One region of the Microbacterium rhizophilum genome, then DNA from elsewhere that is predicted to be linked to it. Evidence: predicted binding sites of a transcription regulator. Region 1 holds the regulator's gene; each other region holds the start of a gene.
The links. Region 1 encodes HspR, which represses chaperone genes until heat shock. Its sites were predicted from a motif close to AAGTTGAGTCNNNNNGACTCAACTT; they were not measured.

Region 2: the regulator HspR is predicted to act here: its motif matches at 1,454-1,478, upstream of AAD528_RS06065 (ATP-dependent Clp protease ATP-binding subunit).
Region 3: the regulator HspR is predicted to act here: its motif matches at 3,306-3,330, upstream of AAD528_RS08510 (ATP-dependent Clp protease ATP-binding subunit).

The regions. Positions count from the first base shown of each region.
Region 1 is NZ_JBCNUN010000006.1:75,449-79,743, reverse strand. It holds gene glgP (alpha-glucan family phosphorylase) at 1-1,163, shown strand, start outside; gene glgX (glycogen debranching protein GlgX) at 1,169-3,319, opposite strand; gene AAD528_RS11360 (heat shock protein transcriptional repressor HspR) at 3,316-3,759, opposite strand; gene AAD528_RS11355 (DnaJ C-terminal domain-containing protein) at 3,797-4,295, opposite strand, start outside.
Region 2 is NZ_JBCNUN010000002.1:458,305-462,599, forward strand. It holds gene AAD528_RS06065 (ATP-dependent Clp protease ATP-binding subunit) at 1-1,396, opposite strand, end outside; gene AAD528_RS06070 (PadR family transcriptional regulator) at 1,575-1,937, shown strand; gene AAD528_RS06075 (permease prefix domain 1-containing protein) at 1,934-3,358, shown strand; gene AAD528_RS06080 (EI24 domain-containing protein) at 3,398-4,144, shown strand; gene AAD528_RS06085 (histidine kinase) at 4,165-4,295, opposite strand, start outside.
Region 3 is NZ_JBCNUN010000004.1:12,524-16,818, forward strand. It holds gene AAD528_RS08500 (PhnD/SsuA/transferrin family substrate-binding protein) at 1-213, shown strand, start outside; gene AAD528_RS08505 (IclR family transcriptional regulator) at 259-1,026, opposite strand; gene AAD528_RS08510 (ATP-dependent Clp protease ATP-binding subunit) at 1,077-3,278, opposite strand; gene AAD528_RS08515 (GlxA family transcriptional regulator) at 3,504-4,295, opposite strand, start outside.

The DNA of each region.
Region 1 (4,295 bases):
TGGTCGACGACGCCCGCGCGCGGCTGCGCGCCTCGTGGGCCAAGCGCGGCGCCGCCCCCGCCGAGCTCGGTTGGATCGACGACGCCCTCTCCCCCGACGTGCTCACGATCGGCTTCGCGCGGCGCGTGCCGTCGTACAAGCGGCTGACGCTGATGCTGCGGGACCAGGATCGACTCAAGCGCCTCCTGCGGGATCCGGATCGCCCGATCCAGCTCGTCATCGCCGGCAAAGCGCATCCGGCCGACGAGGGCGGCAAGCGCCTCATCCAGGAGCTCGTGCGCTTCGCCGACGACGCCGAGGTGCGCCATCGCATCGTGTTCCTGCCGAACTACGACATCGGGATGGCGCAGAACCTCTACCCGGGCTGCGACGTGTGGCTCAACAACCCGCTGCGTCCCTACGAGGCGTGCGGCACGAGCGGCATGAAGGCCGCGCTGAACGGCGGCCTCAACCTCTCGATCCTCGACGGCTGGTGGGACGAGTGGTACGACGGCGAGAACGGCTGGGCGATCCCGTCCGCCGACGGCGTCGACGACCCGAACAAGCGCGACGACCTCGAGGCGTCGGCGCTGTACGACCTGCTCGAGCGCGAGATCGCGCCGCGCTTCTACGACCGCAACAGCGAGGGCGTGCCCGTGCGGTGGATGGAGATGATGCGCCACACGCTCGAGTCGCTCGGCCCCAAGGTGCTGGCGACGCGCATGGTGCGCGACTACGTGGGGCAGCTGTACGCCCCCGCCGCGGCATCCGCGCGGACCCTCGACGGCGACTTCTCGGGCGCGATCGAGCTCGCGGCGTGGAAGGGCCGCGTGCGCGACGCGTGGCACGGCGTGCGCGTCGAGCACGTCGACTCGCGCGGCGTGGACGAGGCGGCCGAGGTGGGCGCCGAGCTGTCCGTGCAGGCGCACGTCGCGCTCGGCGGACTCACCCCCGACGACGTCGAGGTGCAGCTGATCTACGGCCGCGCCGAAGGCGACGACCAGCTCAGCTCGACGCAGGTCGCGCCGCTGTCCGCCGTCGACGCGTTCGCCGGCGGCCGCTGCTCGTTCGGCGGCACGGTGCGGCTGGACCGCGCGGGCCCGTTCGGCTACACGGTCCGCGTGGTGCCGAAGCACCCGCACCTGGCCACGGTCGCGGAGCTCGGCCTGGCCGCCCTCGCATAGCGGGGCTAGAGCGACTTCACCACGACGATCGTGCGGGCGCCGTGTGTCCTGTCGGTGCCTGCGGCGATGCGCGTGCCTACCGGGATGGCCGGGTCCGTCGACAGGACGACCTCGACCTCGTCGATCCACGCGTTCTCGGGGTGATGCACCTCGACCGGGGTGTCGGCCGCGTTGAGCCAGAGCAGGAAGGAGGTGTCGATGAGCTGCTCGCCCCTCGGACCGGGCTCGCGCAGCGGCGTGCCCGACATGAACATGCCGAGGGCACGCAGGCCGCCGTCGCCCCAGTCCCGGTCCCGCATCAGCCGACCCGTGGGGTGCAGCCATGCGAGGTCGTTCGGCCCATCCGGAATCGTGGGCCGCCCCTCGAACCAGTGACGCTGGCGCAGCGCGGGGTGCTCGCGCCGCAGGCGCAGCGCGGCCTTGGTGACCTCGTACACGTCGAGCCACGCGTTCTCGGCGCCCCAGTCCATCCACGAGATCTCGTTGTCCTGGCAGTAGGCGTTGTTGTTGCCCCCCTGCGTGCGCCCGCGCTCGTCGCCCGCGGTGAGCATCGGCACGCCGTTCGACAGGCACAGGGTCGCCATCAGATTGGCGGCCTGCCGCCGGCGCAGGGCCAGGATGTCCGGATCATCCGTCTCGCCCTCGACGCCGTGGTTCCACGAGCGGTTGTTGTCGGTGCCGTCGCGGTTGTCCTCGCCGTTGGCCTCGTTGTGCTTGCGGTCGTACGACACGAGGTCGCGCACCGTGAAGCCGTCGTGCGCCGTGATGAAGTTGATCGAGTTCGACGCCGTGCGGCCGTCGTCGGCGTACAGGTCGCTCGACCCGGCGAGGCGGGTCGCCATGGCGTGGATCGGCGCGCTCCCCCGCCAGAAGTCACGGACGGTGTCGCGGTACTGGTCGTTCCATTCCGCCCACTGCGGCGGCATCCGCCCCACGAGGTAGCCGTCCATCGACACGTCCCAGGGCTCGGCGATGAGTTTGACGTGGCGCAGGATCGGATCCTGGTCGATCGCGATCAGGAGGGCGCACGCGAAGTCGACCTCGTAGCCCGTGCGGGTGAGGGCCGACATGAGATCGAACCGGAACCCGTCGACGTGCATCTCGGTCACCCAGTAACGCAGCGAGTCGAGGATCAGCCGCAGGGCCAGGGGGTTCCACGCGTCCACCGTGTTGCCGCAGCCCGTGACATCCCAATAGCGGTCGTCGAAGCCGCCGTGTGCGGGGTCCGGCTGAACCCGCTTGTAGAAGCCGCGGTCGTCGAAGCCGCGGAACGACAGCGTCGGCCCCTCCGGACCCGCCTCGGCGGTGTGGTTGTAGACGACGTCGAGGATCACCTCGATGCCCTCGCGGTGAAGAGCCTTCACCATGTTCTTGAACTCGGCGACCTGGCCGCCGCGGTCGCCCGAGGAGCTGTACGAGGCATCGGGCGCGAAGTACGAGATCGTGTTGTAGCCCCAGTAGTTGGTGAGGGCGCGGTCGCTGAGCCACGGCTCCGAGAAGAACTGCTGCACGGGAAGCAGTTCGACCGCCGTCACGCCCAGGTCGCGCAGGTACGAGGTCACGGCGGGCTCGGCGAGCCCCGCGTACGTGCCGCGCAAGTGCTCGGGCACGCGGTCGTGCAGCTTCGTGAAGCCCTTCACGTGCAGCTCGTAGATCACCGTCTCGCGCCAGCGCGTGCCGAGCAGCGCGTCGCCCTCCCAGTCGAAGGACGGGTCCACGACCACGCTTCGGGCGCTGTATCCCGCCGAGTCGGTCTCGTCGCGGACGGCCGGATCGTCTTCGCGCGCGCCGTAGATGGGCTGTTCCGCGATGATCGTGCCGCTGGTGGCGAGCCCGTACGGATCGAGCAGCAGCTTGTGCGGGTTGAAGCGGTAGCCGTTCTTCGGGTCCCAGGGTCCGTCGACGCGGTACCCGTAGCGCTGGCCCGGGCGGATGTCCGGCAGGGCACCGTGCCAGATGCCGAGCGTCTGCTCGGTGAGCTCATAACGGGTCTCGCGGTCATCCTCGTCGAACAGGCAGAGGTCCACTCCCGTCGCGTTGGGCGCGTAGACGGCGAAGTTCGTGCTCTCTGCGGTCCACGTCGCGCCCAGAGGCCACTCCCGCCCCGGCCAGATCGAGGAAGTCTCTCCGAGTCGTGTCCACTGCTGCGGGCTCAACGACCCTCCTCCCGCTGCGGCGGCGTCCACAGCACGAGGTCGGCGCTGCGGCGCACGCGGGTGCCGGCGCGGAGCGTGACGACGGATCCGGTCGCGCCCGCCGCGAACACCCGCGCACCGGGGCGGCTCGCGCGCTCCGCCTGCAGCCGTGCCTCCAGCTCCCGGACATGACGGCGCAGCGCCCGCACCTCGTCCTCCAGATCGAGCACGCGCGCGATGCCCGCGAGGCTCATGCCCTCGCCCGACAGGCGGGAGACCTCGCGCAGCTGCTCGATGTTCCGCGCCGAGTACCGGCGGGAGCCGCCGCGTGTGCGGCCGGGGACGACCAGGCCGATCCGGTCGTACTGGCGCAGCGTCTGCGGGTGCATGCCCGACAGCTCGGCGGCCACGGCGATCGCGAAGACGGGGGCGTCCTCGTCGATCTCGTACGAGTCGCTCATCCGGTCCTCCTCTCCCGCCTCGTGGGATCCGTCCAGGCTACGAGCTCTGGGCCCTGCCCATCAGGTCGGCGCGCGGGTTGCCCTGCGGGCCCACCTCGACGAAGCGCGCGAGCGCCTCGCGGGCCTCGTCGTCGAGGTGCGCCGGCACGACCACCTGCACCTCGGCCAGCAGGTCGCCCGTGCCCTTCTGCGATGCGATGCCTCGGCCCTTGACGCGCAGGACGCGACCCGACGGCGTGCCGGGCGCGACGCGCAGCTTGACGGGATCGGCGCCCAGCGTGGGGACCTCGATGGTCGCGCCGAGCGCGGCCTCGGCGAACGTCACCGGCACGACCACGCGCAGGTTCAGACCCTCGCGCGTGAAGACCGGATGCGGGCGCACCGCGATCTCCACGACGATGTCACCGGGATCGCCGCCGTCGGGCGAGGGGCGCCCCTTGCCGCGCAGGCGGATCTTCTGCCCATCGGCCACGCCCGCCGGGATCTTGATCTTGAACGGCTTGCCGTCCTCGCTCTGCAGCGAGATGGTCTCGCCC
Region 2 (4,295 bases), on a different contig from region 1:
CCGCGGCGTTCTTCTCCGACTCGAGCGTGCCCAGGCGCTCCATGAGCGCGCTCACGTCGGCCGGCGCTCCGAGACGCAGGCGCAGCCGCGCGCCGGCCTGGTCGATCAGGTCGATCGCCTTGTCCGGCAGCACGCGCTCGGTCAGGTACCGGTCGCTCAGCTCGACGGCGGCCTTGAGCGCCTCGTCGGTGTAGCTCACGCGGTGGTGCTCCTCGTACGCGGACCGCAGACCGCGCAGGATCTCGATGGCGTCCGTCACGGACGGCTCGCCCACCCGCACGGGCTGGAAGCGGCGCTCGAGCGCGGCGTCCTTCTCGATCGTGCGGTACTCCTTGAGCGTCGTCGCGCCGATCAGGTGCAGCTCGCCGCGCGCCAGGCGCGGCTTCAGGATGTTGCCCGCGTCCATCGCGCCCTCGCCACCGCCGCCCGCGCCGACGACCGTGTGGATCTCGTCGATGAACAGGATCACCTCGTCCTTGCGCTCGGCGACCTCCTCGACCGTCTTGGTGAGGCGCTCCTCGAAGTCGCCGCGGTAACGCGTGCCCGCGAGCATCGCGGCGAGGTCCAGCGAGATCACGCGCTTGTCGCGCAGCTGCTCGGGCACCTCGCCCGCCACGATCGCGCGGGCGAGTCCCTCGACGACCGCGGTCTTGCCGACGCCCGCCTCGCCCACCAGCACGGGGTTGTTCTTGGTGCGACGCGACAGGATCTCGATGGTCTGCTCGATCTCGGATGCGCGGCCGATCACCGGGTCCAGCAGGCCGTCGCGGGCCCGCTCGGTCAGGTCGGTGCCGTACGCGGCGAGCATGCCGTCGGCGCGCGCGTCGTCGGCCGGGGCCTCCGTGGCGTCGGCTGCGACGGTCTCGCGGACGCCCTGCGTCAGCGCGTCGGCCGTGATGCCGACCGAGGACAGGATCTGCCCGGCCGGCGTATCCTGCGCCAGCACGAGCGCGAAGAACACGTGCTCGGGATCGATATAGGTCGAGCCCGACGAGCGCGCGACCTGGAACGCGTGGAACAGCGCGCGATGCACCGCGGGCGTCACGACCGCGGCGTCGACGTCGGCGGGCGCGCCGGCCCGCGGCAGCCGCTGCTCGGCGGCGGCCGCGACGGCGCCGCCGTCCGCGCCCACCCGCGAGATGGCCCCGGCGACCGCCGGGTCCTCCGTGAGCTCGCGGAGCACGTGCAGCGCGTCGAGCTCGTGCTGTCCGCGGCCGAGCGCGTAGCGTCCCGCGCGCTGCAGCAGCGCCTGCGTGCGTGCGCTCAGGTAGCGGCTGAGGTCGACCGAGCGCGCCGCGCGGGCGCGTTCGCCCTGCAGGTAGCGCGCGAGGAACTCGTCGAACGCGTTCGGCCCGTCCTGGCCGAGGAAGTCGTCTGTCGAAGGGGTGTCGGGCATCCCGGATCTCCTCCCGAGGTGGAATCGCAGAGTTGCGTGACGTCGTATCAAGTTCGCAACTTGAGTCCGACGATATCAACTTCAACGACGGGAGGGGCCGGCTATTCCCCGAATCTTCTCCACCTCGCAGCATGAGGTATCGGATACCTTGATCTGCAAGGTATGAGAGGAGTGCGCCGTGCGCATCGACAAGGACCTGGTCGCGGCCTCCGCGACGCCGCTCGTGCTCGGCATCCTGGCCGAGGGCGAGCTGTACGGCTACGCGATCCTGAAGCGGGTGACCGAGCTCTCGGGCGGCCGGATGGCCTGGAACGACGGCATGCTCTACCCGCTCCTGCATCGGCTCGAGCGCCAGGGCCACGTGTCCTCCTCGTGGGGCGCGTCCGAGAGCGGGCGCCGCCGCAAGCACTACGCGATCACCGCCTCGGGACGCGAGGCGCTCGCCGAGCGCCAGGCGCAGTGGTCGGTGGTCGTCGAGTCGCTGCGCAGCGCCTGGAGCGACGGCGGCACGGGCCTGCGGCTCGCGGGAGCCCCGGCATGACCCCCGACGCGCTGCCCGAGGAGGTCGAGACGCGCCTCGCCGACTGGCGGGGCTACCTTCTCGCGCGGCGCACGCTCTCCCCCGCCGACGTCGACGAGCTCGAGGATCACCTGCGCGAGCGCATCGCGGATCTCGCGAGCCGCGGCCTGGACGACGACGAGGCCTTCCTGATCGCGATGCGGCGGATGGGCGACGTCGACGCGCTCTCGAGCGAGTACGCGCGGGAGCACTCCGACCGGCTGTGGAAGCAGCTGATCCTCACCCCCGCGGACGACGACGGCCCCGCACCGAGGCGCCGGCGGGAGCCGCTGGTCGTGATCGCCGCGGGCCTCGGCGCCGGCCTCGCCTTGAAGATCGCGCTGAGCATCGCCGGCATGACCACGCACGGCACGCCCGATGGCGCGGCCGTGGCGGCCATGATGCGCACGCTCGCGCTCTACGTCGCGCCGTTCCTGATCGGGTATCTCGCGTGGAAGCGCCGCCTGCCCGCGCGCGCCGTCGCAGGCGTCGCGCTCGGCGTCGCCGCGGTCGCCGCCGCCCTCGCGCTGCTGCCGTTCGCCGCGGTGGGCGACGCTGAGGTGTTCGCCGCGCCGTTCGGCGACACCTCGGTGCTCGCGGCGCTGCACGCCCCGGTGATCCTGTGGGCGCTCGTGGGCGTCGCCTACATGGGCGGCCGGGTCCTCTCGGGCGACCGGCGGATGGACTTCGTCCGGTTCACGGGCGAGTTCGCCGTGTACTACGCGCTGCTGGCGCTCGGCGGCGTGGTGCTGCTGGGCCTGACCGCATCCGTGTTCGGCCTGCTGGGCGTGGGAGTCCAGGTGATGGAGGCGTACGTCGACTGGGTGCTGCCTCTCTGCGTGCCGGGGGCCGTGCTCGTGTCCGCATGGCTCGTCGAGGCGAAGCAGCAGGTGATTGAGAACATCGCGCCGGTCCTCACCCGCGTGTTCACGCCGCTGACCCTCATCATGCTGATGACGCTGCTGGCGGTCCTGGCGACGGCGGGAACGCTGGTCGAGGTGGATCGCGAGCTGCTCATCCTGATGGACGCCGTCCTGATCCTGGTGCTCGGCCTGTCGCTGTACGCGGTCTCGGCCCGCGACCCCCTGTCCCGGCCCGGCTGGTTCGACGGCCTGCAGCTGGCGACGATCGTCGCGGCCCTGGCGGTGGACGCGATCATGCTCACCGCCATGCTCGTGCGCATCGCCGAGTTCGGGTTCAGCGCCAACAAGACCGCGGCGCTGGGCCTGAACATCCTGGTGCTGATCCACCTCGCGGGGCACGCGTGGCTCACGATCGCGTCGTTCCGCGGCCGCGCCGGCTTCGCGCGCGTCTCGCGCTGGCACACGGACTACCTGCCGCTGTACCCGGCGTGGGCGGTCGTCGTCGTGGTGGCGTTCCCGCTCCTGTTCCGGGCCGCGTAGCGCCCGGGAGCCGCGCCGGGCTCCGCCTATCCTGGACGCGTGCGCGAGTTCTGGAGGGGTGTCCGGACGCTGGTCGGCGGGTTCGGGTGGTGGCGCCGCCACCCCGGCGTGATGGCGGCGGGGCTCATTCCGGCGGCGATCGTCTTCCTCGTGCTGGCGGGCGCCCTCGTGGCTCTCGGCCTGGCCCTCCCGGGCCTGCTGGAGCAGCTCACCCCGTTCGCCGACGGCTGGACCCCCGTGGCGGCGGATCTGCTGCGCTGGCTCATCGGGATCGCGCTCATGGGCGGAGCGCTCGTGCTCGCGGTCGTGACGTTCACGGCGCTGACGCTGCTGGTCGGCGAGCCGTTCTACGACCGCATCTGGCGCTCGGTCGAGCGCGACCTCGGCGGCGTCGTGCCGGATGCGCCCTACGGCATCCGCAGCTCGATCGGCGACGCGGCGGGGCTGCTCGGCAAGGGGCTGCTGTCGGCGCTGTGCGCCGGGCTCGTGGCGCTCATCCCCGTGGTCGGCGGCATCGCGGGCGCCGTGATCGGCGCCGCCCTGAACGGCCGCGTGATCGCCGACGAGCTGTCGTCCCGCGGCCTGACGGCCCGGGGGCTCGACGCGTCACGGCGCGCGGCGCTGCTGCGCGCGTACCGGGCCCGCGTGCTGGGCTTCGGCGTGGCGGTGCACGTGTGCTTCCTGGTGCCGTTCGCCGCCATCGCGGTCATGCCGGCGGCCGTCGCGGGCGCGGCGCTGCTGGGTCGCCGCCTGGCGGGCGAGAGCGACGAGGCGCCCGCCGCCTGACGCGGACGGACCCCGGCGGGTCACTCCTCGCGCGCGGGCTCGTCACCCGTGTGCGCCTCGCGCGCGGCGAGGAACAGCAGCACGAGGCCGGCGACCGCGGGCACGGCGAGCGCCGCGGCCGTTCCCGGATGCGCGTACGGTCCGGTGATCG
Region 3 (4,295 bases), on a different contig from region 1:
AGCTCGCTCACCACCATGCTCCCTTGGCTGGCATCGCACCTGGACGAGACCGTCGAAGCCATGGGCCAGGATTACTGGCAGTACGGCCTCGAGGCGAACCGCCACCTGCTCAGCACGTTCCTCGGCTACCACTTCGAACAGGGCCTGTCGCGTCAGCTGCGCACGCCGGACGAGCTGTTCGCGCCGAGCGCGTCGGCCACCTTCGTCATCTGAACTCGATGTGCTGAACGCGTCGCGCATCCGGACCGCCCCGCGTTCTCACTCGAGCTGCTGACCCTCGAGACGCGACGCCGCGTTGAGCAGATGGCGCACCAGCATCGAGCGGTCGTGCGCGGCCATGCGCTGCGCAGGGCCGCTCACGCTGATGGCCGACTGCACCTTGCCGTGGCGATCGCGCACGGCCGCCGCGAAGGATCCGATGTCGATGGAGCCGAAGTTCACCGCATAGCCGCGATCTCGCGTGGCCTGCAGCTCGGCATCGAGCGCCGGGCGGTCGATCTGGTCGCGCACGGGCTCCAGCGCGCGATCGAGCTCGCTGGGGGAGAGCAGCGCGAGCATCGCCCGGCCCGCAGCGCTCTCCCAGCCGTCGCGCAGCTGACCGGTGCGATCGGCGACGCGCAGGGCGTTGACGCCTTCGGCGCTGACGAGGTAGCGCACCATCGGCCCCTCGAGCTGGGCGAGGTGCGCGGTTTCGCCGAGGGCCCCGGCGAGGTCGGCGAGGATCGGCTTGGCGATCTGCCGGATATCGAGCTTGCGCACCACGGCCAGTCCGATGTCGAGCAGGGCACCGCCGGGCATATACGAGCGCGTGGCCGGGTCCTGCCGAACGAAGCCGTGAAACTGCAGCATCGCCATCAGCCGGTGCGCGGTCGACACCGAGACCCCGAGCGCGGTCGCCGCGTCGGACACCCGCACCACGCTGACTTCCTTGAACATCGCGAGCAGGCGCAGGGCGTTGTCGACCGACGAGATCGGATAATTCGGCTTGGGGACGCTCTCGTCGCTCGTCATCGACTCTGGTGTCACGATCTCGACTCTAACGGCGCGCTCTGCAGAATGGCTTTCTGCGGGACCGATCAGTCCTCGACGATCTCCGCGTCGATCACGTCGTCGTCCTCGTCCTCCGCCTGAGCCGCCCGCCCGTCGCTCGTGACCGCGAGCTGCGAGCCGTCCGTCGCGACGTCCACGCGCACGGTGTCGCCGTCGCGCACGCCCCCCGACAGGATCGCGAGCGCCAGCCGGTCCTGGATCTCCTGCTGGATGAGCCGGCGCAGCGGACGCGCGCCGTAGATCGGGTCGTAGCCCCGCTCGGCGAGCCACGCGCGGGCGTCGGGCGTCACGGCCAGCGTGAGGCGGCGATCCGACAGCCGGCGCTGCAGCAGGTCGACCTGCAGCTCGACGATCTGCGCCAGGTCGTCCTGCGACAGCGCCTGGAACATCACGATGTCGTCGAGGCGGTTCACGAACTCGGGCTTGAACGCCTGCCGCACCAGCAGCATGACCTGGTCGCGCTTGGCGTCGACCGGCAGCGTCGGGTCGATCAGGATCGGCGAGCCCAGGTTCGACGTCAGGATCAGGATCACGTTCTTGAAGTCGACCGTGCGACCCTGGCCGTCCGTGAGGCGGCCGTCGTCCATGACCTGCAGCAGCACGTCGAACACCTCGGGGTGCGCCTTCTCGACCTCGTCGAGCAGCACTACGCTGTAGGGACGCCGGCGCACCGCCTCGGTCAGCTGACCGCCCTGCTCGTACCCGACGTAACCGGGAGGAGCTCCGACGAGACGCGAGACGGTGTGCTTCTCGCCGTACTCGGACATGTCGATGCGCACCATGGCGTGCTCGTCGTCGAACAGGAACTCGGCGAGCGCCTTGGCGAGCTCGGTCTTGCCGACGCCGGTCGGGCCGAGGAACAGGAAGGATCCGGTGGGCCGGTTCGGGTCGCTGATGCCCGCGCGGGAGCGGCGGACCGCGTCGGCCACGGCCTTCACGGCGTCCTTCTGCCCGATCAGCCGGCGGCCCAGCTCGTTCTCGAGGTGCAGCAGCTTCTCGGTCTCGCCCTGCAGCAGGCGGCCGACGGGGATGCCCGTCCAAGAGGCGATCACCTGGGCGATGTCGTCGTCCGTGACCTGCTCGTTGACCATGCGCGGCTCGTCGCTCGCGCCCTCGGCCTGGCGCTCCGCCTCGGCCAGCTCGGCCTCGAGCTGCGTGATGGTCTCGTACTGCAGCTTCGACGCCTTGGCGTAGTCGGCCTCGCGCATCGCGCGGTCGCGCTCCGTGACGGCCTCGTCGAGGCGCTTCTTGAGGTCGCCGACGCGGTTCAGGCCGCCGCGTTCCCGCGCCCAGCGCGCCTCCAGGGTCTTCAGCTCGGCCTCCGAGCCCGCCATCTGCTCGCGCAGCTTCGCGAGACGCTCCTTCGAGGCGGGATCCTTCTCCTTCTTGAGCGCGAGCTCCTCCAGGCGCATGCGGTCGACCTGGCGCTTGAGCTGGTCGATCTCGACGGGGGAGGAGTCGATCTCCATCTTGAGCCGGCTCATGGCCTCGTCGATCAGGTCGATCGCCTTGTCCGGCAGCTGGCGGCTCGGGATGTACCGGTTCGACAGGGCGGCCGCGGCGACGAGCGCGCCGTCCGTGATGGTGACCCCGTGGTGCGCCTCGTACCGGCCCTTGAGCCCACGCAGGATCGCCACCGTGTCCTCGACGGACGGCTCACCCACGTAGACCTGCTGGAAGCGGCGCTCGAGCGCGGCGTCCTTCTCGATGAACTCGCGATACTCGTTGAGCGTCGTGGCGCCGATCAGGCGCAGCTCGCCGCGCGCGAGCATCGGCTTGAGCATGTTCGACGCCGCGACGGATCCCTCGCCGCCGCCCGCGCCCATCAGCACGTGCAGCTCGTCGATGAAGGTGATGACCTGCCCCTCGGACTCGGTGATCTCCTTCAGGACGTTCTTGAGCCGCTCCTCGAACTGGCCGCGATACATCGCGCCGGCCACGAGCGCCGACATGTCGAGGCTGATCAGGCGCTTGTCCTTGAGGCTCTCGGCGACGTCGCCCGCGACGATGCGCTGCGCGAGGCCCTCGACGACGGCGGTCTTGCCGACGCCCGGCTCGCCGATGAGCACGGGGTTGTTCTTGGTGCGCCGGGTGAGCACCTGGCTCACGCGTCGGATCTCCGCGTCGCGCCCGATCACCGGGTCGAGCTTGCCCGCCCGCGCGCGCTCGGTCAGGTCGATGCCGAACTGCTCGAGCGCGCTGCGCTGATCCTGCTGCTGGTCCGTCATGCTCGCCTCCTGAGAGAACTCCACCCGAACTTGAGTCGCTTACGCTCAACTTTATCAGGAGGGGGACACGCGCGCCAGAGGGGCGACTTCCGCACCGCCCCGCATGTCCCCGTTCCCGCCGCTATCCGCCCCGATTCCGGCGCGAACCGGGACACGCTCGGCACGATTCCGGCACGAAGTGGGACACGCTGAGCGCGCCGCCCGATGCACGCCTGAGGCCGCGGATCAGGCCGCCGCCGTCTCCGCGACCGGCACCGGGCAGGCGAAGCGCGCGCGGTACGCGGTCGGGGTCGTGCCGAGCACGCGCGAGAAGTTCTGACGCAGCACGGCGGCGGACCCGAAGCCGCACTCGTCCGCGATCCGGTCCAGGCCCCATTCGGTCTGCTCGAGCAGCCGCTGCGCCTGGATGATCCGCTGCCGCGCGAGCCAGGCCGCCGGCGTCGTGCCGTAGTCGGCCTTGAAGCGGCGCGCGAACGTGCGCGGCGACATGTGCGCGCGGTTCGCGAGCTGCTCGACCGTCAGCTCGCGGTCGAGGTTCTCGAGCGCCCAGTCGGCCACGGGCGCGAGCGACAGTCCCGTCGACTCCGGCATCGGCCGCAGGATGAACTGCGCCTGCCCGCCCTCGCGCTGCGGGGCGACGACCATGCGGCGCGCGATGCGGTTGGCGGCCTCGGCCCCGAGCTCCTGCCGCAGCAGGTGCAGGCACGCGTCGAGGCCCGCCGCCGTGCCGGCGCTCGTGATGATGCGGCCGTCCTGCACGTAGAGGACATCCGGATCCACGTCGATCCGGGGGTACATCCGCGCCATGGTGTCGGAGTAGAGCCAGTGCGTGGTCGCCCGGCGGCCGTCCAGCACTCCCGCCGCCGCGAGCACGAAGGCGCCGCTGCACACGCTGAGCAGCCACGCGTCGCGCGCCACCGCGTCGCGCAGGATGGCCGCGACGCGCAGGTCGATCCGGCCCCACGCCGACTTCGGCTGCGTCGAGACCACCACGATGTCGGCCGTCTCGGCGAATGT